DNA from 2 places in the Solibacillus sp. FSL R5-0449 genome. Region 2 is predicted to be linked to the other one. Evidence: riboswitches for the same ligand, from Rfam matches in the RefSeq annotation. Region 2 holds a riboswitch; the other holds the start of a gene.
The links. A riboswitch is a leader RNA that binds a small molecule or an ion and turns the genes downstream of it on or off. The one in region 2 is predicted to bind S-adenosylmethionine.
Positions count from the first base shown of each region.

Region 1: it holds a riboswitch for S-adenosylmethionine, as region 2 does, so the genes downstream of both, metA (homoserine O-succinyltransferase) here and MKY27_RS13150 (methionine ABC transporter ATP-binding protein) in region 2, are expected to answer to the same signal.

Region 1 is NZ_CP150239.1:1,658,770-1,670,287, forward strand. Features, by position in the region: gene MKY27_RS08085 (thioesterase family protein) at 1-369, shown strand, start outside; gene MKY27_RS08090 (AAA domain-containing protein) at 491-4,237, shown strand; gene MKY27_RS08095 (nucleoside-diphosphate sugar epimerase) at 4,258-5,010, shown strand; SAM riboswitch class I at 5,074-5,181, shown strand; gene metA (homoserine O-succinyltransferase) at 5,336-6,277, shown strand; gene MKY27_RS08105 (ABC transporter ATP-binding protein) at 6,329-7,099, opposite strand; gene MKY27_RS08110 (YitT family protein) at 7,227-7,859, opposite strand; gene MKY27_RS08115 (HesB/YadR/YfhF family protein) at 7,999-8,289, opposite strand; gene plsY (glycerol-3-phosphate 1-O-acyltransferase PlsY) at 8,401-9,003, opposite strand; gene parE (DNA topoisomerase IV subunit B) at 9,306-11,279, shown strand; gene parC (DNA topoisomerase IV subunit A) at 11,279-11,518, shown strand, end outside.
Region 2 is NZ_CP150239.1:2,603,464-2,614,981, reverse strand. Features, by position in the region: gene gcvH (glycine cleavage system protein GcvH) at 1-268, shown strand, start outside; gene MKY27_RS13160 (toprim domain-containing protein) at 371-697, shown strand; gene MKY27_RS13155 (thioredoxin family protein) at 705-1,007, shown strand; SAM riboswitch class I at 1,069-1,171, shown strand; gene MKY27_RS13150 (methionine ABC transporter ATP-binding protein) at 1,317-2,345, shown strand; gene MKY27_RS13145 (methionine ABC transporter permease) at 2,338-3,006, shown strand; gene MKY27_RS13140 (MetQ/NlpA family ABC transporter substrate-binding protein) at 3,161-3,967, shown strand; gene MKY27_RS13135 (LysR family transcriptional regulator) at 4,074-4,976, opposite strand; gene gltB (glutamate synthase large subunit) at 5,095-9,615, shown strand; gene gltD (glutamate synthase small subunit) at 9,631-11,112, shown strand.

The DNA of each region.
Region 1 (11,518 bases), 940 kb from region 2:
GTCGTTTATCATGCCAATTATCTCGTTTGGTGCGAAATTGGGCGTACAAAGATTGTGAAGGATTTAGGATTTAACTATGCGAAGCTTGAAGAGGATGGGTATTTATCGCCTGTTATGGATTTCTCGATTCAATACAAAGCGGCGATGCGCTATGGTCAAACAGCTACAGTTCGCACATGGATTGAGGAACATACGAAGCTGCGCACTACATACGGCTATGAAATTCTGCATGAAGACGGCACCGTTGCAGTAACCGCGAAGTCTCAACATATTTTAGTGAAAAAGGAAAACTTCCGTCCGGTCGCATTGAAAAAGATTGATGCAGCATGGGATGCCAAATATGCGGAAGTTGCGAAAATTCAAAGTTAATCGACATGTCCTGTTAAATTAATAACAGGGCATTTTTTCTTTAATGAACAGAGGAATATTGTTATAATCATATACGACCAAACGGAACTGTATATAAAAAAACTATGAGGGAGGTGTGTTCATGGCACCAAAAACAATCGCAAATATTCAAACCCGCTGTCATATTTTATTGACGAATACGGCACGCGAAGCGATGAAGGAGCATGTTCCAGATGAACACGCCTTTTTTAATTTACAGCAATATTTCATTGTCGCGCTTGAAAAAGTATCGGTCGATGCAGAACAAACGCATTTGAGCATCTTTTTTGATAATGATAAAAACGTAAAACTAAAAAATAAATTTGACGAACGCGTCGTCATTATGGACTGTGTATTTGACCGGAAAAACGGACTAGTGGCGAAAAGCTTTCGAACACGCGGCAAAGGGACACCGGTTGTCACAAATCGCCGCGCGACAATGAAAATCCACTTCGTCGCTTCCCGTATTAGTGGCCATACATACCAGGAACCGTTTCTAAAAGCCATCGATGAACTGCCGATTGCACAGGAACGCTTTGATTATGTCAATAAACGGATCAGCAGCTGGGAAGGCTATTTAAAAGTGTTAAACAAAAATGCGGACATTGAAGATATTCATGCCCGTTTTTCAAGTGTCACATTTGATGCAGACTTTTCTCATATGACCGTGCGTATTAACAACCTCGATAAAAAGCAGTGGAAACAGCTGGAGGGCCTTAGTGCGCGTTTGCGCGGCTATGTCCAGGAAATCGGGGATGTGGCAAAAATCCGCCGCAACGAAAATACTGTTGAAATTGCCTTAAAACCGTATTACAGCAATTTGGCGCGGAGAAATGAGCTTCAGTTCCAATCGGAAGACATCGAATTTTCCAATGCCGCGACGAAATCACAGCTAAAACGCTTATTAAAAGGGTTTGAACGGTTAAAAGAAGGATTGGCTGCAAATGCGAATCTCGAAACAATTTTATTCGAAGATAAACCGGTTATTGCCGAGCGCAAAAAAACGGTTCCTCTCGATTTTCATAACCGGCTGAATCAGTACCAGCAGCAGGCAGTCGAAGGGGCAATGAGCTCTGAAGATCTGTATGTTATTCAAGGTCCGCCGGGTACCGGTAAAACGACGGTAATTTCGGAAATTTGCTATCAAAATGCAAAAGCGGGTCTGAAAACGCTTGTTGCTTCCCAATCGAACTTAGCGGTCGACAATGCATTAAGCCGGCTTTTATCGAACAAAGATATCCGGATTTTGCGTTACGGCCGTACGGAAAGCATTGAAGAAGAAGGGAAGAAGTTCATCGAGGAAAATGTTGCGTCGTATTGGCAGGAGCAGACGTTTGAAGCAATCGGCCATGAAATTTCGCTGCATGAGAAAAAAGAACAGCTTTTAAATGATGAAATCAATGTAGCGCAAAATGAGATTGATGCGCTTAAACAAAAACAAAAAGAGCTGGAACTTCAAATTGAACAAAAAGAAGCGGCAAAGGCAGAATTGCATGTTCTGGCCGAAAAGATTCTGGCATTAAAAAAAGAATTGACCGAATGCAAAAAAGAACTGGAAGACAATGAACGCAAATTGGAGAAACTGCAGGCGACAGGAAGCACAGTAGCCGAGACCGTCGCTAATTTCGAACAGCAAGTAAAAGACGGATTGTCAGTCGAACAACTGACAGAACAAGCGCAACAGTTGAAAGAAGCGCGAGAAAACTACCAGCAGCAACTTACGCAAAGTCATTATAAGGCACAGCTTGATCAATTCCAGCAGCGTTTTGCTGCAGTTAAGACGAAAATCGAAAAGGCCAATGAGACGTCACAGTATGATCTGCTCGTCGATAAAATTGCTTCGTTGAAAAAAGTGTACGAAATAGAGGAGTTCATGAGTGAATACAATATTCGCCGGAACTATGCGATGGACCGCTTACTTACAGCACTTGATCGAATTCAGCCGCAAATGGAGCAGTATAAGCCGATCAAAGATGTGAAAGAACGTCTGGAAAAGGCGTTGCACTACAGTGAAACGGTGTTAGGAATCCATGTAACACCGGATAGGCTGGATATGGGGCATCATTATACACTTGAAGAGATTCAGGAGTTTTTGACAAAGCTGAGTATCGCTTTTAGGGACCGCCGCGTAAATGCTCAAAACGGCACCCGCTCCATTCAGGGAATTCATTTGCGCATGCAATACATCGAGCAGCTGAACAATAAATATATGGATGCGATCCGTGAAACCGTACTTATTTTCGAAAAGCTGAAAGAGGAAATTATCCTACAGTTCAAAGAGCAAAATGATGTGAAGGCACAGCATCTTCAGCAGCTGGAGGAAGAGGCAACAACGATTAAATCCCAAATGGATACAATCAACGAAAAAATCGATCCGTCGATAACGCTGAATCATACAACAGATGAGCTGGAAGAACTGCTCGCAACAAATGAACTGGATCAGATGAAAACCGAAACACAGCGCCAAAACCGTGAAAAAGTGGAGCTTCAACTGAACAAAAAAGCGGAAGAGCTGGTAGTTTTAAATGAACAGATTGCCCTTGGTACTGAGACGGTTGAACAGTTAACAGTGCGCTTTAAAGGGATCAACAGCGAAGGCGTACAGCTTGAAAAACGCCGCACAGAACTTGAACAGCTGACAAAACTGAACCCTGAGCAGGCAATCATTGAAGTAAACGAAAAAATTACACTTTTTACAGAAAAGATCGAAACGCTAGAAGTGAAAATTAGTTTGCTCCCGGTAACAGCAGAACTTCAAAACGAATGGCATGGTTTATTGAAAAATGCCAATGCCCATGACTTGGACGAAATCCGCAAATTGTACGTGAAACATGCCAATGTAATCGGCACAACATGTGTTGCCTCGGCGAATAAAGAGTTTATGGACAACTACCCGACGTTTGATGTCGTCATTATTGATGAAGTTTCAAAAGCAACACCACCGGAACTGTTACTGCCGATGTTAAAAGGCGCAAAAATTATTTTAGTTGGGGACCATCACCAGCTGCCGCCGCTTGTAGGCGATGCGACATTTGAAGAAACATTGGAGCAAGTTGTGAAGGAAAGTACAACATTTGAAGAAAAACGGGAGCTTGAAAAATTACTCGAAGAATCACTATTTGAGCGTTTATATAACAATTTGCCGTCGCAAAACAAAACGATGCTTGCCCTTCAGTATCGTATGCATAAAAATATTATGTCAACTATTACACCGTTTTATGAAAATGAATCCGAACAGCTGCAATGTGGGTTAGAGGATTCGGATGCTGTACGAGATCATTTCCTTGAAACATCCAAAATTACACGAAACCATCATTTGCTATGGCTCGATATACCGAATGCCAAACCGTATTTTGAAGAGCGGATGAAAGAAGGCTCGAGTTTATTCAATTTAGCTGAGCTGGAACAGATTAAACAGCAGCTGCTCGAATTAAATGCCGCAACGGAGCAGGCAAAGGCACAAGGTCTGATTCCACAAGACGCATTAAAATCGGTTGGCGTTATTTCATTCTACGCGGAGCAGGTAAAGCGCATTAATCGTTTGATCGAGCAGGAGATCAGTGTACCGCATTTACACATCCGTACTGGATCGGTCGATAAATTCCAGGGGATGGAGATGGATGTCATTATTGTCAGCATGGTGCGGAATCATGACAATGAGCGCGGAGAAATTGGCTTTGCGAAAGATTACCGACGTCTCAATGTTGCCTTATCCCGCGCCCGGGAACTGCTCATTATGGTCGGCAGTACCGAAATGTTTACGAAGCGTCCAAAGAGCGCGAAAACAAGGGATATGTATGCCCATGTCTTAACGACCGTAAAAGAACAGGACGGCTATTTTGCTGTGTAGAAACAGGGGGATTGGATTGAATGGATTTACAAGGAACAGTTTTACAGCTGCAGAAAGAACTCAGCCAAAACCCATCCATTGAAATTAAAAAGCAAATGCAATATGCCATTCCGATTCATACATTGGAAGTGAAATATCATCCCGTGATGCGCAATGCCATGGATATTTTAATGAAGATGATGCTCATTTCCTTTGAAAAGGCAAAACTGAAAAATGTGGAGCTCTTAGCCGAAATTTTATTGGTGGAACCGTTATTTATTCATGATTTGACGAATAAAATGTTACGACTCGGCATGATAGTGAAAGAACAGGAATTTGCGCTTACTGCTAAAGGGAAAGCACAGCTGGAATCGGGCATTTTTGAAGAGGAACTAGAAGAAACAAGTTACTTCATTCAATACAGTCCGATTCATGAACGGCCATTGGAGGGGGACCTGGAAGAATTCGCGGATTTGGAAGAGTTTCCGGAGCCTTTCCCGACAATGGATACAGAAGAAATTGAAGCGATTGAAGAAACATTGCTCGTTGATTTCATTCAACAGCAGCTTTCCGAACAACCGGTGGCGGAAGACGAAGTTCCGCACTATATAACGAGTGTTGTGTCGACGGAATCAATCCAGATTAATGATATACCGGTCCTATGTTTTTTATTGTTCGATCAAAAGGAAAACAGACATTTTGTACGTGTATACAATACGTTGACACGTGTATGGGATGAGCGGCTGGAAACCATCTTATTCAATATAGAAAAAGAACAGCTTCAGGATGAGTAAAATAATATTTTTTGAATTATTGCAAAACTATAAAGTACATGATACACTAATGACAATTTAATAGTCTTATCAAGAGAAGCGGAGGGACTTGGCCTTATGATGCTTCAGCAACCTCTAGTGTTACTAGAAAGGTGCTACTTCCAGCAAGGTGTTGACCTTGGCAGATAAGAACGGGTAAAAGCCCCTCTCAATTCTGTTTTGCTGGAGTGAGAGGGGCTTTTTATGTTGTTCTGGAACGGTTCGTTTCGCTCGTAAAACAATGCAATGCCTGAACACGACTGATTATTAAAAGTATTTTGAAATAGTTTATGAGGGGGAAAGTGAAATGCCGATTAATATTCCGAAACATTTACCGGCGGGTGAGCTGCTTAGAAAAGAGAAGATTTTCGTCATGGAGGAGGACCGTGCGAAAACGCAGCAAATTCGACCGCTAAATATTTTAGTGTTTAATTTAATGCCTGAAAAAGAGAAAACCGAGCTGCAGTTGCTACGCTTGCTCGGGAATACACCATTACAGGTAGATGTCACATTTTTAAATACAGCTACATACGAATCAAAAAATGTTTCCAAATCGCATTTAGATACATTTTACCGAACATTTGACCAAGTGAAGCACCGTCGTTTTGATGGTCTTATTATTACGGGTGCGCCAGTAGAGAAAATGGATTTTGAAGATGTCGGCTACTGGAACGAAATTACGCATGTGATGGACTGGGCAAATGAACATGTTACTTCAATCATGTATATATGTTGGGGTGCACAGGCTGCCCTGTACCACCATTTTGGCATTGGTAAATTCGAATTGCCGAAGAAATGCTCCGGTGTATATTCCCATGTGATTACGGATTTAACAGTAGATCTAGTACGTGGATTCAGTGACGAGTATGTTGCACCGCATTCACGCCATACATCGGTTTCGATTGATGAAGTACGAGCACATCCCGACTTGCGTTTACTCAGCTATTCGGATGATGCAGGGGTGTTTATCGTTCAATCGAAAAACAATAAACATATTATGATTACAGGGCATCTGGAATATGATGCAACGACATTATCGGATGAGTATTTCCGCGATATCGAGAAAGATCCGGACAATACGGATATTCCGGTCAACTATTTTCCGAATAACGATCCGCTGCAGGCACCGAAAAATGTTTGGCGTGCCCATTCGCATCTATTGTTCTACAACTGGCTGAACTACTACGTATACCAAGAAACACCGTACGAATGGCATTATGTTGATGAGAATATTGAATATCATATTTAGTGTGTATAAAATGAAACAAACCAGCAAGAGGTGGACTCCTGCTGGTTCGTTTTATTTAATCGCGACCCAGGCACGTTCGCGTTCGATTTGCAAACTGATTTCACGCCCGAAGAAATCGCTTAATAATTCATCTGTTAAAACCGTTTCCCGTGCATTGGCTTCGATATTTTTTCCGTCTTTCATTAAAAGCACATGGCTAAAGCAAGGCAGAATTTCCTCTACATGGTGAGTCACATAGATGAGGGTAGGGCCGTTTTCAGCTTGTGCAATCTGTTCAATCGTCTGCAGTAAGTTTTCCCGTTCGATTAAGTCCAGCCCGCCACACGGTTCATCCAATATGAGAATTTCGGGATCTGCCATAATGGCCCTTGCGATTTGAACACGCTGCCGTTCACCTTGTGACAAATGCTCGAATGATTTATTTGCTAAATGGTCACAGTGAAAATGCTTCATAATGGAAACCGCATGATCAATTTCTTCATCTGTCACTTCATCGAATAGTCGAAGGGCACCGAATTTTCCGCTGAGCACGATTTCAATCGCATTATCCTGCCAGTTGAAATTATCGATCATCGCGTTGCTTACCCAGCCGATCCGCGTCCGCATCTTCGGTATATAGGTCTTGCCATATGTTTCGCCCAATACTTGGACGCTTCCTTCATTTGGCCATATATAGCCGTTAATGACTTTCAACAACGTCGTTTTACCTGAGCCGTTCAACCCTAAAATGGCCCAATGCTGTCCCTTTTGGACATGCCAGCTTAAATCGTTTAAAATCTTTTTGTCATTGCGATATAAATGGATATTTTCAATATGTATCATTTTAAAAACACCTCCACTTATTACTATGCACTTTTTTCCATTGTTACGAAAGTATTTTTTTGAAAATTGTAACAATTCAAATGTAAAAAAAGAAAGCAAACGCATAATGCTTGCTCTCTACCTATTTTTATATAACGACACTTTCTACACCTGCTGCGCGGTGGAACAGCTTTCCGTTCCATTTGAGCGCCCATTGTACGACAGGCCCTAAGCCGAACGCCATAAATACCGTACCGACTCCGACTGGTCCGCCCAATATAAAACCTATTATAGCAACCGTTACTTCCATTGTTGTACGTGCACGGTTGACACTCCAGCCAAGACGGTGAACCAACAACAGCATTAACGTGTCACGAGGCCCTACACCAAGGTTAGCCACCATATACATGCCGCAGCCGAAGCCCAGCAGGATAACGCCAACAACAAATGCCAATGTTTGTTCAAACAGTGTATTCGCATCCGGTAATACAATCATAAATATATCAATAAAAATACCTGTCAGGAACATGTCCAAATACGTTCCGACTTTCGGCAATCTTTTCGTGAAAAACGTATCAACAGCCAGAATGAGCAAGCCTAAAATGATAGACCATGTACCGACCGTTAAGCCCAAGTTTTTTTGTAGTCCGATATGAAGGACATCCCATGACCCAACGCCAAGTATTTGTCCTTTGATCGTTAATGTCACGCCTAATGATAAAACAATGATGCCTGCAATAAAAAATACGCAGCGCCAATAAAATTCCTGTTTCGCTTTCACATATAATCCCTCATCAATCTTCGATATAATCCTTACTCATTATAACGATTGAATCGGCAAAAACGGATTTACTAAAATTTCGAAACATTTGAACTTTTCGACGGCGAATTGTTCGTATTAGAGAGCGATAAAAAGGTGTTTATTTTTCATAGGAATAAGTTAATTCATCGGATGAATCGGCGACATCTACAACTAAATGATGTTCGTTGAAAAACCACTCATCGGACTTTTCAATATAAAAATGAATATCTTCCACAACGGTTTCAATGCCTATTTCATGCGGCTGCTCCCGCGTCATCCCTAACGAAAACCCTTCATGAAAAGGTGAAGAACCTCCATACCTTGCATAAAAACGAATGAAATCGCCTTTTTCTACTTCCATTTCCTGTTTAAACCAAGTAAGTGCTTTTTCTGATAGTCTGATTTCCATATATTTCACCTCTACTGTCATTATGCAGGAAATAAAAAAAACTTACAAAGCTCGCGTTCTGAAATTTTGACTACAAAAAAAGACTGAAAGGAAACCCCTTCAGTCAATTAGTTAAAATCCTTTAATTTTCGGTTCAGTACCGGCTTTAATCCGTTTAATATTTTCACGGTGACGGTAAAAAATGAAGCCAGCCAATACGACAACTAAAATGAATAACGCATATTCACCCGTTATCATCCAATGACCGATGACATAAATCACCGCTGCAGCGGACACAATCATAGATGATAAGCTGACCATTTTTGTTAGTTTTAAAGCGATGACAAATACAATGATTAAAATTATAAATAACGGTAAATTATAGCCTAAAATAACGCCACCGCTCGTAGCAACCGCCTTTCCTCCACGGAAACTGGCGAAAATCGGGAACATATGGCCCGCAGCTGCGATGACACCCAAGATTAAAGGATGGACCGTGCTGTCTGCGAAAAACGGCAATAACGGAAGCAATACCGCAGCCGTCCCTTTTAATATATCAATTAGCAATACGGCGATGCCCGACTTTTTGCCCAATACTCGAAATGTATTGGTCGTGCCTAAATTGCCGCTGCCCTGTTGTCGAATATCCGTTTTGTAAAAAATTTTGCCAATCCATAAAGCTGATGGAATGGAACCGATTAAATAAGCACAAATAATAATTAACGCGTTGATCAAGTGTTGTGCTCCTTTCGAATTCAGAATTATCAGTTGGTACTAATAGTATGTATTGAATATTTTACAATGTTTTTTAATAGAAGGAAAGAGGTATTATTTTTTCGCCTATGTAAAAAACAGGGAAAAAGTTACATTTTATTGTTTGCTGCTAAAGGATATGCTTTTAAACGTTCGTTATTGGTGATACAATTAATCTTTGCAAAGCCTAAATCAGTACCTTTAAACATTGACATCATGCATATTTGAGCGTACGATTAGGTAGTAAATAGAACGGTTGTTTGTATTTTTGGAGGGGATTACATTTGGTAAAAAACCAAACCGGTATTTCGTATAATGAAGATGCCATTCAAGTATTAGAAGGTTTAGAAGCCGTACGCAAAAGACCAGGGATGTATATTGGTTCTACAGATAGTCGAGGTCTTCACCACTTAGTGTATGAAATTGTAGACAATGCAGTGGATGAAGCGCTTGCTGGATTTGGACATCATATCATCGTGAAGATTCATGAAGATAACAGTATTAGCGTGCGTGACCATGGTCGTGGTATGCCAACAGGTATGCATAAAATGGGCAAACCAACCCCGGAAATTATTTTCACCGTCCTTCATGCAGGCGGAAAGTTTGGACAAGGCGGCTATAAAACAAGTGGTGGTTTACATGGTGTAGGTTCATCCGTTGTAAATGCCTTATCAACATTTTTGGAAGTAACGATTTATCGTGACGGCCAAATTTACCGCCAGCGTTTTGAACAAGGCGGGAAGCCGGCTACATCGCTTGATATGATCGGGAAAACGAAGGAAACAGGAACACTTGTACATTTCCTGCCGGATCCATCGATTTTTTCTGTCGTTAAATATAATTATGATACTTTGGCAGAGCGCTTACGCGAATCTGCGTTTTTATTAAAAGGTTTAAAAATCGAACTGATCGATGAGCGCGGAGAAGGGAAGCATGAAATTTTCCATTATGAAAGCGGTATTGAGGCGTTCGTTACATACTTGAACGAAGAAAAAGATGTATTGCATCCAGTCAAATATGTAGAAGGCATCATTCAGGAAATTGAAGTGGAGTTCGCGCTGCAATTTAACGACGGCTATTCCGAAACAATTTTGTCATTCGTTAACAATGTCCGTACACGTGATGGCGGTACGCATGAAACAGGTGCTAAAACAGCTTTGACACGTGTGTTCAATGAATACGCACGCAAAATCGGACTGCTGAAAGAAAAAGATAAAAACCTGGAAGGCACGGATATCCGTGAAGGCCTGACAGCAATTGTTTCTGTCCGTATTCCTGAAAATCTGCTGCAATTTGAAGGGCAGACAAAAGGGAAGCTTGGTACATCCGAAGCACGCTCTGCCGTTGATACCGTTGTTTCAGAACAGTTAATGTATGTCCTAGAAGAAAACGCCGAGCTATCGGCTTCTTTAGTGCGAAAAGCCATTCGTGCCCAACAAGTGCGTGAAGCTGCACGTAAAGCACGTGATGATGCCCGTAACGGGAAAAAGAAAAAATCAAGTACGCTTCTGTCCGGTAAGCTGACACCTGCACAGTCGAAAAATGCTTCGAGAAATGAATTGTACCTAGTAGAGGGTGACTCTGCTGGCGGTTCGGCAAAACAAGGCCGTGACCGTACATTCCAGGCGATTTTGCCATTGCGCGGTAAAGTCATCAATACCGAAAAGGCTAAGCTGCAGGACATTATGAAAAACGAAGAAATCGCGACGATCATCCATACGATCGGTGCCGGTGTCGGAGCTGATTTCTCAGTGGAGGATGCCGCTTACGATAAAGTTGTCATCATGACCGATGCCGATACAGATGGTGCCCATATTCAAGTACTATTGCTGACATTCTTCTACCGGTATATGCGCCCGCTTATCGAAGCAGGGAAAGTGTATATCGCGTTACCGCCTCTTTATAAAGTTTCAAAAGGTTCGGGTAAAAAGCAGGAGCTGATCTATGCCTGGACTGAACAGGAGCTGAGTGCCGCAACGAAGAAAATCGGCAAAGGCTATATTATTCAGCGCTATAAAGGGTTAGGCGAGATGAATGCCGACCAGCTTTGGGATACAACGATGAATCCGGAAACACGTACATTAATCCGTGTGAAAATTGAAGATGGAGCACGTGCAGAACGTCGTATTACAACATTGATGGGCGATAAAGTAGAGCCCCGTCGTAAATGGATTGAATCAAACGTCAACTTCGGCATGGAAGAGGATGCAAGCATTTTAGAAAATGAATTCATCCAGCATGAGGAGGTTAACGAATAATGAGTTTTGTAGAAAAATTTCAAGATTTGCCATTAGAAGAAGTAATGGGTGACCGTTTTGGTCGCTATTCCAAATATATTATTCAAGACCGTGCATTACCGGATACACGTGACGGGCTAAAACCTGTACAACGTCGTATATTATATGCGATGTTCCATGAAGGTAATACTTTTGACAAGCCGTTCCGTAAATCGGCAAAAACTGTCGGTAATGTAATCGGTAACTACCATCCGCACGGT
Region 2 (11,518 bases):
CGTATTCGTAGAGTTACCTGAAGTAGGCGATGAAATTTCAAAGGATCAGCCTTTCGGTAGTGTAGAATCTGTAAAAACAGTTTCTGAACTATATGCACCACTTTCTGGTAAAGTTGTTGCAATCAACGAAGAATTACTGGACAATCCTGAATATGTAAATGAATCACCATACGGTAATGCATGGATGGTTACTGTTGAGTTAACAAGTGAAGCAGAAGTTGAAGAATTATTAGACGCAGACGCTTACACTGCATTAATCGAACAATAAGATTAAACAATAAGACCAAACACTAAAGCCTTCTAATTAAAGGTTTTAGTGTTTTTTTGTTATTCTATATATAAAGGTGATGGATGGAAGGAAGCGTGTACTATGGGAAAATGCATCGTTGTTGAAGGACGTGCCGATAAACTGAGAATACTTCCGATATTAGCGGAAGACGTGACGATACTTTGCACGAATGGCACAATAAGTGAAGTCAATTTAATTGATTTATTGGATGAATATGAGCAAGATGAAATTACGACTATGTTTGATGCAGATAAAAACGGTGAAAAGTTACGTAAACTGATGAACCGTGCATATCCCGAAGCGACACAGCTTATCATACCTCACGAATATGTGGAAGTAGAAAAAACACCTACTAAAATCTTAAGGGATATGTTACTACAAGCAAAATTTATAGTAAACGAAGGATGACAGTATAATGGAACAATGGACGAAACAGCAGTGGGAACAGAACGTACAACAGCATGATCAGACAGCGTTTTTCTTATATACGCCGATGTGCGGCACATGTGAAGTATCGGAAAAAATGTTGGATGTAATTGAGAAATTACTCCCAGATCTCCCGCTTGGTATGGCAAATATCAATTATTTAGGAGATTTACCATATGAATTGAAAATTGAAAGTGTACCTTGTTTAATCGTTTCGGATAAGGGAGAACTAACGAATAAAATTTACGCATTTAAATCCGTACCGTTTCTGTATGAAATATTAAAAAAGTAATTGACGAAGTCTCTTTATCGTGATAAAGTAACATTCATAATAATAAAACTTAATAACGTTACTCTTATATAGAGAGGTGGAGGGAAGTGCCCTATGAAACCCGGCAACCAGCGTTTACGCAAAGGTGCCAATTCACACAAAGTTTAAACTTTGAAAGATGAGAGAACGGTTTACCGTATAAATGTATGTGAAACCTTTCTACTTGTCATGGTAGAAAGGTTTTTTTCATTCAACGGATGTTTTGGATGAAAAATGAACATGATTTTGAAATAGCAGGAAGGTTATTTCAATTTAGAAGGAGTACAACCGATGATTGATATACAAAATATTACTAAAGTGTATAACACGAAAAACGGTAAACTTACAGCGGTTGATAATGTAAGCTTATCGATTAACAAGGGAGAAATATACGGTATTATCGGCTACAGTGGTGCCGGCAAAAGTACAATGATCCGCCTGCTGAACGGTTTGGAAAAGCCGACAACAGGTTCTGTCATTGTAGGTGGCCAGGATATCGCGAAAGCTTCCGGGGCAAAATTACGAGAAGCACGCCAAAAAATCAGTATGATTTTCCAGCATTTCAACCTGCTTTGGTCACGTACCGTTGAAGAAAACATCGCATTTCCACTTGAAATTGCGGGTGTTTCAAAAGCTGATCGTGAAAAGCGAGTAGAAGAGCTGATTGAACTCGTTGGTTTAAAAGGAAGAGGGAAAGCGTATCCTTCTCAATTGTCAGGAGGGCAAAAGCAGCGTGTCGGCATTGCCCGAGCGTTGGCAAACAATCCGGAAGTGCTTTTATGTGATGAAGCGACATCAGCGCTTGATCCGGAAACAACGGATTCGATTTTGGAACTACTGCTCGATATTAATAAAAACATCGGACTTACAATTGTACTCATTACACATGAAATGCATGTTATCCGCAAAATCTGTAACAGAGTAGCGGTGATGGAAGCCGGAAAAGTAGTGGAACAGGGCGATGTATTGCAAGTGTTCCAGCATCCTCAAGCACCCATTACGAAAAACTTCGTATCACAGGCTTCTGGTGAAACACCGGAAACACAAGCATCACTGGAACAAATTTTTGCCAACTATCCGGGAGGCAAAATCGCCAAATTAATATTTGCCGGTGCTACGACAGAACAGCCTGTCATCTCGCAAATGATTAAGCAGTTTGACGTAGTTGTAAATATTGTGCATGGTAAAATCTCGAATACAACGGGCGGTTCGTTTGGTACATTGTTTATTCATATCAATGGCGAACCAAATGCAGTCGCGGAAGCACTGAGCTTTTTAGCGAAGCAAGAAATTCAAACGGAGGTGATTGAGCATGTTTAATCAATTATTTCCGAACGTCGACTGGGGTAAAATGCTCGACGCAACATATGAAACCATTTATATGACGGCTGTTGCGACAGTCATTACATTTATACTCGGCATTCTGATTGGGATTGTCCTATTTTTAACGAGCGACAATCAATTATGGGCTAATAAAATTGTGCACTTTTTAACAGGATCACTCGTAAATATTTTCCGGTCGATTCCATTTATCGTCTTAATCATTTTATTAATTCCGTTCACAAAGTTTTTACTTGGAACAATCCGTGGTGCCAATGCAGCATTACCTGCGCTAATTATCGGTGCAGCACCGTTTTATGCACGCATGGTATTAATAGCGTTACGAGAAATTGATAAGGGTGTTATTGAAGCAGCCCGCTCAATGGGAGCGAAAACTTCTACGATTATTTGTAAAGTATTGATTCCGGAAAGTTTACCGGCATTAATTTCAGGTATTACAGTTACTGCTGTCGCTTTAGTAGGGTATACAGCAATGGCCGGCATTATCGGTGCCGGTGGTTTAGGTAACCTGGCATTCCTGGATGGTTTCCAGCGTAACCGAACAGATGTAACCTTAATGGCAACAGTTTTAATTTTAGTTGTCGTATTCATCATCCAGTATATTGGGGATTTCATTACAGCAAGAGTGGACAAACGATAGTTAGTGGCTTTTAAGGCCGTAATTATAAATATTGGTGCATCGAAACAATACAGGCGCAAACTTTGAATAAGTGCGCGTCTGTAAGGTTAAAAATCAGAATATATAGAAGGTTTCGATAAACTGAACAAAAAATAAAAAAGGGTAGGTAAAACAGATGAAAAAGTTATTATCAAGCGTTATTTTAGGAGCTTCAGTACTTGCTTTAGCAGCATGTGGAGGAGAAGATGAAAAATTAGTTGTTGGTGCTTCAAATACACCACACGCAGTTATCCTTGGAAAAGTTAAACCAATTTTAGAAGAGCAAGGTATTGAGCTTGAAATCGAGACATATACAGACTATGTACTTCCAAACCAAGATTTAGATAACGGTGATCTGGATGCAAACTACTTCCAGCATATTCCATACTTCGAAGCGCAAAAAGCAGATTTCGATTATGATTTTGCAAATGCTGGCGGTATTCATATCGAACCAATCGGTGTTTACTCTAAAAAATATTCATCTTTAGAAGAGCTTCCTGAAGGTGCAACAATTTTACTTTCTAATTCAGTAGCAGACCACGGTCGTATGCTTTCATTACTTGAAGCACAAGGTTTAATCACATTAGCAGAAGGTATCGATAAAACAAAAGCAGAAGTAAAAGACATTGTAGATAATCCGAAAAACTTCGTATTCGATGCAAACACTGCAGCTGAATTATTAGTTCAAATGTACGAAAATGAAGAAGGCGATGCGGTATTGATCAACTCAAACTTTGCAATCGACAACGGCATTAACCCATTGGAAGATTCAATCGCAATCGAGTCTAGTGAATCACCATATGTGAACATTATTGCAGTGAAATCCGGTGATGAAGATTCAAAAGAAATTAAAGCATTAGTAGAAGCACTACGCTCTAAAGAAGTTCAGGACTTTATCGTTGAAGAGTGGGGCGGCTCTGTAGTACCTGTTTCAGGCGAATAAAATAGAAATAATAAAAAAACCATTTTCTCTCTTTCGGGGAGAAAATGGTTTTTTTCTGGACTTAAAATGAATAAGGGATTTCTCCTTATCTATCTGTCCCAGTCTATTATTGGAAACGTGTTAACCGTGAATAAAAATTGGATATAAATTTGACGAATACTTCTTCGGATGGTGCAAGATCCCTTGATGTTGGTGCAATGATCCCAACTGTGCGTCTTATATTGGGCGTTGCGATGGGCACTTTTACAGTCATGCGCGGTGTTGAATCGTAAAGTGAACTTTCCGGTAAAAGTGTCACACCGATTCCGGCTGCCACAAGCCCTTTTAAAGCATCCATATCTTCTCCCTCGGAAGTAATATTTGGCATGAAGCCTACAGAGCGGCATGCATCAACAGCCACTTTATTTAAAATATAGCCTTCCGGAAAAAGTACAAATTGGTCATTACGCAAATCGACAAGATTAATCGACTCTTTTTTTGCGAGTGAATGTGTTGCGGGCAACAGAGCATGGATATTTTCGCTGAACAGCACGGTTGTATTGATTGCTTCGTCCTTTGGTGGCAATGGTCCAAGCAAAGCTAAATTCAGCTCGCGATTTTTGACTGCATCAATCAAATACTTATAAGAGCCCTGACGCAAATGGAAAGAAATTTCCGGATATTCTTTTTTAAACGCGGAAATGACAGTCGGCAATACATAGCTTGCTAAACTTGTAGGGAAACCAATTTTAATTGTCCCTTTTGCCGGATCTAAATATTCTTCCACCTGCTTTGCAGCAAAATCAATTCCCTTGAGTGCGGTAATACAATGTTCTAAAAAAATCTTCCCAACCGGCGTCAACTTTACGTTACGCCCAATTCGTTCAAAAAGCGGTGTGCCGAGTTCTTCTTCCAAGTTGGCAATTTGCCTGCTGATTGCAGACTGGGCAACGTGTAGATGCTCTGCTGCTTCCGAAATATGCTCTCGTTCTGCCACCTCTACAAAGTAACGTAACTGTCTTAATTCCACCATTTCCACCCCATTCATCTAAAAAGTAGATTGTTTATATCCAAACTATATATTGTTTATATTATTTCGAAAACTTTAAAATGTAAATACGGGATTGAAAGAATGAGGGGGAATGAATATGAGTTTTCATCAGTTACCAGAAGCACAAGGGTTATATAATCCTGAATTTGAACATGACGCATGCGGTATCGGCATGTATGCAAATATAAAAGGAATACCTTCACATCAGATTGTAAAAAAAGGATTAGAAATGTTATGTCGCTTAGAACACCGTGCAGGACGTGGCGGGGACGGCAAGACAGGTGATGGGGCAGGGCTGTTAGTTCAAATCCCACATGCGTTCTTTCAACAAAACTGTACTGAACTTAATTTACCTGAAATAGGTAAATATGGTGTTGGGCAAATATTTTTCACGGAAAATGAAAACGAACGCCTGAAAATTGAACAAAAGATGAACGAATTAATTGAACAGGAAAATCAGCAACTGATCGGCTGGAGAACTGCTCCGACAAATAAGGAAAATTTAAGTGAGATTGCTAAATCGACTGCACCGGTTGTTCGCCAAGTATTTATCCGTTCAAACGAAAACGATAATAAGGCGTTCGAACGAAAACTGTATGTCATCCGCAAACAGCTGGAACATTGGGCAACGCAGCAGCAATTCGAATTGTATATTCCAAGTCTTTCAAGTCAGACGATTGTTTTTAAAGGTTTGCTTTCACCAGAAGAAGTAAGTGAATTTTATGTGGATCTGCAGGACGAAAGCTTTGTATCCGCATTGGCACTCGTGCATTCACGTTACTCGACAAATACATTCCCATCATGGAAACGGGCCCACCCGAACCGCTATATCATCCATAATGGGGAGATTAACACATTGCGCGGCAATATTAACTGGATGCGTGCACGTGAGCAGCAATTCGTGTCTGAAGCGTTTGGGGATGACCTTGAAAAGCTGTTACCGATAATTGATACAACGGGTTCTGATTCATCGATGCTTGATAACGCATTTGAATTTTTTGTATTGGCTGGACGTTCACCTGCAGAAACAGCAATGATGATGATTCCGGAGCCATGGACAGAAAATCCGCGAATTGATGAAGACCGAAAAGCGTTTTATCAATATCATGCAAGCTTAATGGAGCCTTGGGATGGACCGACTGCTATTTGTTTCACGGATGGTAAACAGATCGGGGCAATTTTAGACCGTAACGGCTTGCGTCCGGGAAGACTATATGTGACAAAAGACGATCATGTTATCTTCTCATCTGAGACAGGGGTTGTCGATTACGCTGAGGAAGACATTCTTTATAAAGACCGATTAAGCCCAAGTCGCATGCTGTTAATTGATTTGGAACAAGGGAAAATCATTTCGGATGACGAGCTGAAATCTGCAGCAGCGGCAGAAAAACCGTATGCAGCATGGCTGGAAGAAAATATGATCAAACTTGAAGAGAAGGATGAGCAGTTACCGGAAATTAATGATCTTACTTTACGCCAGAAAATTCACGGTTACACATTTGAGGACATACAAAAATATATTGTACCTCTTGCAAATGAAGGAAAAGATCCGCTTGGTTCAATGGGAAATGATACACCATTAGCTGTTCTGTCAGATAGACCGCAATCCTTGTTTAATTACTTTAAGCAGCTATTTGCACAAGTAACAAACCCGCCGATTGATTCGATTCGTGAACATGTCGTGACATCGACAATGACATTGCTTGGAGCAGAAGGCGATTTATTACAGCCAAATGCACAAAATGCACGTCGCCTCTTGCTGAAAACGCCGGTTTTAACGACTGCAGAATATGAGCAAATCGTAAATAATAACGAAGAACATTTTGAAGTGGCGGAAATCTCGCTAAAATTCACGGAAAATTTAGAAAGTGAACTTAACAGAATCAAAACAGAAGCAGAAGCGGCGATCTTTGGCGGCAAGACAATCATTGTACTGTCTGATTATATGGATGACGCTAAGCAGCTAACAATGCCTGTTCTTTTGGCAGCGAGTACAATCCATCAATATTTAGTACGAATCGGTTTACGTACGAAGGCAAGCATTATCGTTAACAGTGCGGAAGTTCGGGAAGTTCATCATTTTGTTGCACTGATCGGCTTCGGTGTGGATGCGATTCACCCATACTTAGCCTATGCAACGATTGATGAAGCAATTGAAAAAGGTCATTTATCTGTACCGTTTGAAAATGCGGTTCAAAAATTCAGAAAAGGTGCAGCGGACGGTGTCGTAAAAGTAATGTCGAAGATGGGGATTTCAACAGTCCAATCTTATCGCGGTGCCCAAGTATTTGAAGCAGTCGGAATTTCAAAGGAAGTGATTGACGAATACTTCACAGGTACAGCTTCACAAATTGACGGCATTGACTTACAAACAATCGGTGAAGAAGCGAGACGCCGCCATGAGGATGCAATGCAATCGATGTCAGCACAGCTGCAATCAGGTTCAGATTTCCAATGGCGTGCAGATGGGGAGCATCACGCATTCAATCCGAAAACAATCCATACTCTTCAGTGGGCTACACGTAAAAATGATTTCGGTTTATACCGGATGTATGCGGAAATGGCCAATGAGGAACGAATCGGGTTTTTACGTAATTTATTCGACTTTAAAAAAAATGAACGCAAAATCCCGATGGAAGAAATCGAGTCAGTGGATTCCATTGTGAAACGCTTCAAATCAGGGGCTATGTCGTTTGGTTCGTTATCGAAAGAAGCACACGAAACGTTAGCAGTAGCGATGAACCGCCTAGGCGCACGCTCAAACTCTGGTGAGGGTGGGGAAGATCCGGCTCGTTTTACAATCGAACCGAATGGTGACAACAAGCGCAGTGCAATTAAACAAATTGCTTCAGGACGTTTTGGGGTGAAATCGCATTATTTAGTAAATGCCGATGAGCTGCAGATTAAAATGGCGCAAGGAGCGAAACCGGGCGAAGGCGGTCAGCTGCCAGGCAATAAAGTATATCCATGGGTAGCGGATGTACGCGGTTCAACTCCTGGGGTAGGGTTAATTTCACCGCCGCCGCATCACGATATCTACTCAATCGAGGATATGGCACAATTAATTCACGATTTAAAAAATGCAAACCGTCATGCAAGAATTTCTGTAAAGCTCGTGGCTAAAGCAGGTGTTGGTACAATTGCTGCCGGTGTTGCTAAAGGGGCAGCAGATGTTATCGTCATTTCAGGCTATGACGGTGGTACAGGGGCGTCGCCGAAAACATCGATCAAGCATACTGGCTTACCGTGGGAGCTTGGTTTAGCTGAAGCGCATCAAACATTGATGCTCAATGGACTGCGCGACCGCGTGACACTGGAAACAGACGGTAAGCTCATGACGGGCAAAGATGTTGTAATGGCAGCACTATTAGGAGCAGAGGAATTTGGCTTTGCGACAGCACCGTTAATCGTTTTAGGCTGTGTTATGATGCGTGCCTGTCATTTGGATACTTGTCCAGTAGGCGTAGCAACACAAAATCCTGAACTTCGTGCTAAATTTATGGGGTCAGCAGATCATGTTGTTAATTATATGCGTTTTGTTGCAGAGGAAATGCGTGAATATATGAGTATTTTAGGATTCCGTACTGTGGAAGAGATGGTCGGTCGTACAGATGTACTGAAAATTGCTGATCGTACGGCAAAACATTGGAAAGCAAGCCAGCTTGATTTAACGGCATTGCTTCATCAAATCCAAGGAACACGCACGAAGCAGCATCAGCAAAACCATAATATAGAGGAAAGCTTTGATTTACGCGAGTTATTGCCGAAAGTGTCAAAGGCAATTGAGGGCAATGAACGCATCGAATTAAATTATCCGATTAAAAATACAGACCGTGTAATGGGAACGATTATCGGCAGTGAAATTTCCCGCAAGTACGGGGAAGCAGGCTTACCTGATAACACAATTAACTTAACGTTTACAGGTCATGCCGGCCAAAGCTTCGGCGCATTTATCCCAAGAGGCATGTCGATGCGCGTAGTCGGGGATGTGAATGATTACTTCGGTAAAGGTTTGTCAGGAGGAAAAGTGACAGCCATTGCACCGATTAAAGGTGAACAAGAGAAAAACGTCATTGCCGGAAATGTTTGTTTATACGGGGCAACAAGCGGTAAAGCCTTTATTAACGGGCGTGCAGGACATCGATTCGGTGTTCGTAATTCAGGTGCTGAAATCGTTGTTGAAGGGATTGGAGATCACGGCTGTGAGTATATGACTGGCGGTAAGATCGTTGTATTAGGTGATGTCGGTCAAAACTTTGGTGCCGGAATGTCTGGAGGAATCGGCTATATTCTGCCGAGTGACGAGGAAAAGTTCAAAGCACAATGCAATATGGAAATGATCCATTTTGAAAAAATGACAGACAAAGCGGAGATCGAATCTGTTCGTCAGTTAATTATTCAGCATTTGGAAGAAACAGATAGTTCTTACGCATTGGATGTATTAGCGAAGTGGGAGCAATTTGTTCCGAAGTTCGTAAAAGTTGTGCCAACGGATTATAAGATAATGGTAGATAAAATAAATCAATACACTGCAACTGGTTCAGCGAAAGAAGATGCAGCAATGCAGGCATTTACGGAAGTGACGACTAGTCAGAAGAAGCTTGTAAGCACAAAATAAGAGGGGGTTTCTAGCATGGGAAAAGCAACGGGTTTTATGGAATTCAAACGAGAGAAAGTTCAAGAACAACGACCACTAGAGCGTCTTTCAAATTGGGGTGAATATACAAGCAGGCTATCTGATGAAAAATTACAGACACAAGGTGCGCGCTGCATGGATTGCGGAACACCATTTTGCCATATGGGGATTGAAATTCGCGGTACAGCAGCAGGCTGTCCGATTCAAAATGTCATCCCTGAATGGAATGACTTAGTCTATAAAGGGAAATGGCAGGAAGCGTTGGAACGTTTGCATATGACGAATAATTTCCCTGAATTCACCGGCCGTGTCTGCCCTGCACCATGTGAAGGGTCCTGTACACTGGCTATTACGGATCCGGCTGTAGCGATTAAATCAATTGAACGTACGATCATTGATAAAGGGTTTGAAAACGGCTGGATCACACCGCGCATCCCGGCAACGCGTACTGGCTATAAAGTGGCGATTGTCGGTTCAGGTCCTGCCGGCTTAGCAGCTGCAGATCAACTGAACCAGCTTGGCCATTCTGTAACAGTGTTCGAACGTTCCGACAGATTTGGCGGGTTATTAATGTATGGTATCCCGAATATGAAGCTTGAAAAAGATGTGATTGAACGTCGTGTTCACTTATTATCATTGGAAGGCATCGATTTCGTTGCAAATACAGAAATCGGTAAAGATATAACAAAAGAGCAATTACAAGCAGATTTCGATGCGGTCATTTTATGTACAGGAGCTCAAAAACAACGGGTTCTTCATCTAGAAGGAAGTGATGCAGGCAATATTCATTTAGCGATGGATTATTTAACAGATGTTACGAAAAGCCTGCTAGATTCTGATTTTGAAGATAATCAGGCATTAAATGTTGAAGGAAAAGATGTCATTGTAATTGGTGGCGGTGATACAGGGGCTGACTGTGTAGCAACAGCACTTCGTCAAAAATGCCGTTCTGTCTACCAATTCGGTAAACATCCGCAACAGGCCACTGCTCGTACAGATGAAACGATGTGGCCAAAAGACCCGAACATTTACACAATGGATTACGCTTATGCCGAAGCAGACGCAAAATTTGGCCGTGATCCACGGGAATATTGCATTCAAACTACGAAAATTGATAAAGATAGCGATGGTAATGTAAAAGCACTTCACACAATTCAAATGGAAAAAATTCTTGGTGAAGATGGCTTCCACTTCTTTAAAGAGTTGCCGGGTACTGAGAAAGTATGGCCGGCACAGCATGTATTTGTCGCAATCGGCTTTGAAGGTGCTGAAAAAGAAACGCCGGAACATTTCGGAGTAGAATTAACAAACAACCGCATCCGTGCATCGATTAAAGACTACGAAACAAGTATTCCTGGTGTATTTGCTGCCGGTGATGCACGCCGAGGCCAAAGCCTGGTCGTATGGGCAATCAAAGAAGGCCGCGGAGTAGCTGCAAGTGTTCATTATTATTTAAGTGAAATGCTAGTGAAAAATTAATAAAATCGTTTAAACGGATTTTTACAAAATTGATTGGAATGGAGGGCGAGTGTTCGTGCTGACGGTTTCACCTTTCGCACTGCTAAAACACTAGCTGACGGCTATGCCTTTCGCTACAAGCAAACCTTCCAGCGGGAATAACAAAATTTATTTTGCGACGATAGCGAAGCGCCAGGAGCACCGATGCCTGAGACTTAGGGACAAAAGCTAAGAGCGCCACGTCCTGTGGCAACGCTTTTGTGACCAACATCGTGTTGGCCCCACGCCGTGCCCGCGGAAAGCGTCCCGGAATGGAAATCAATTTTACACACTGCAAAAACGTCATTTTTCTCCCATAGAAAAATGGCGTTTTTTAGTTTTGCTCAAACTTTAAATATTTTTGGGGGAATTTAATAACAACCATTTT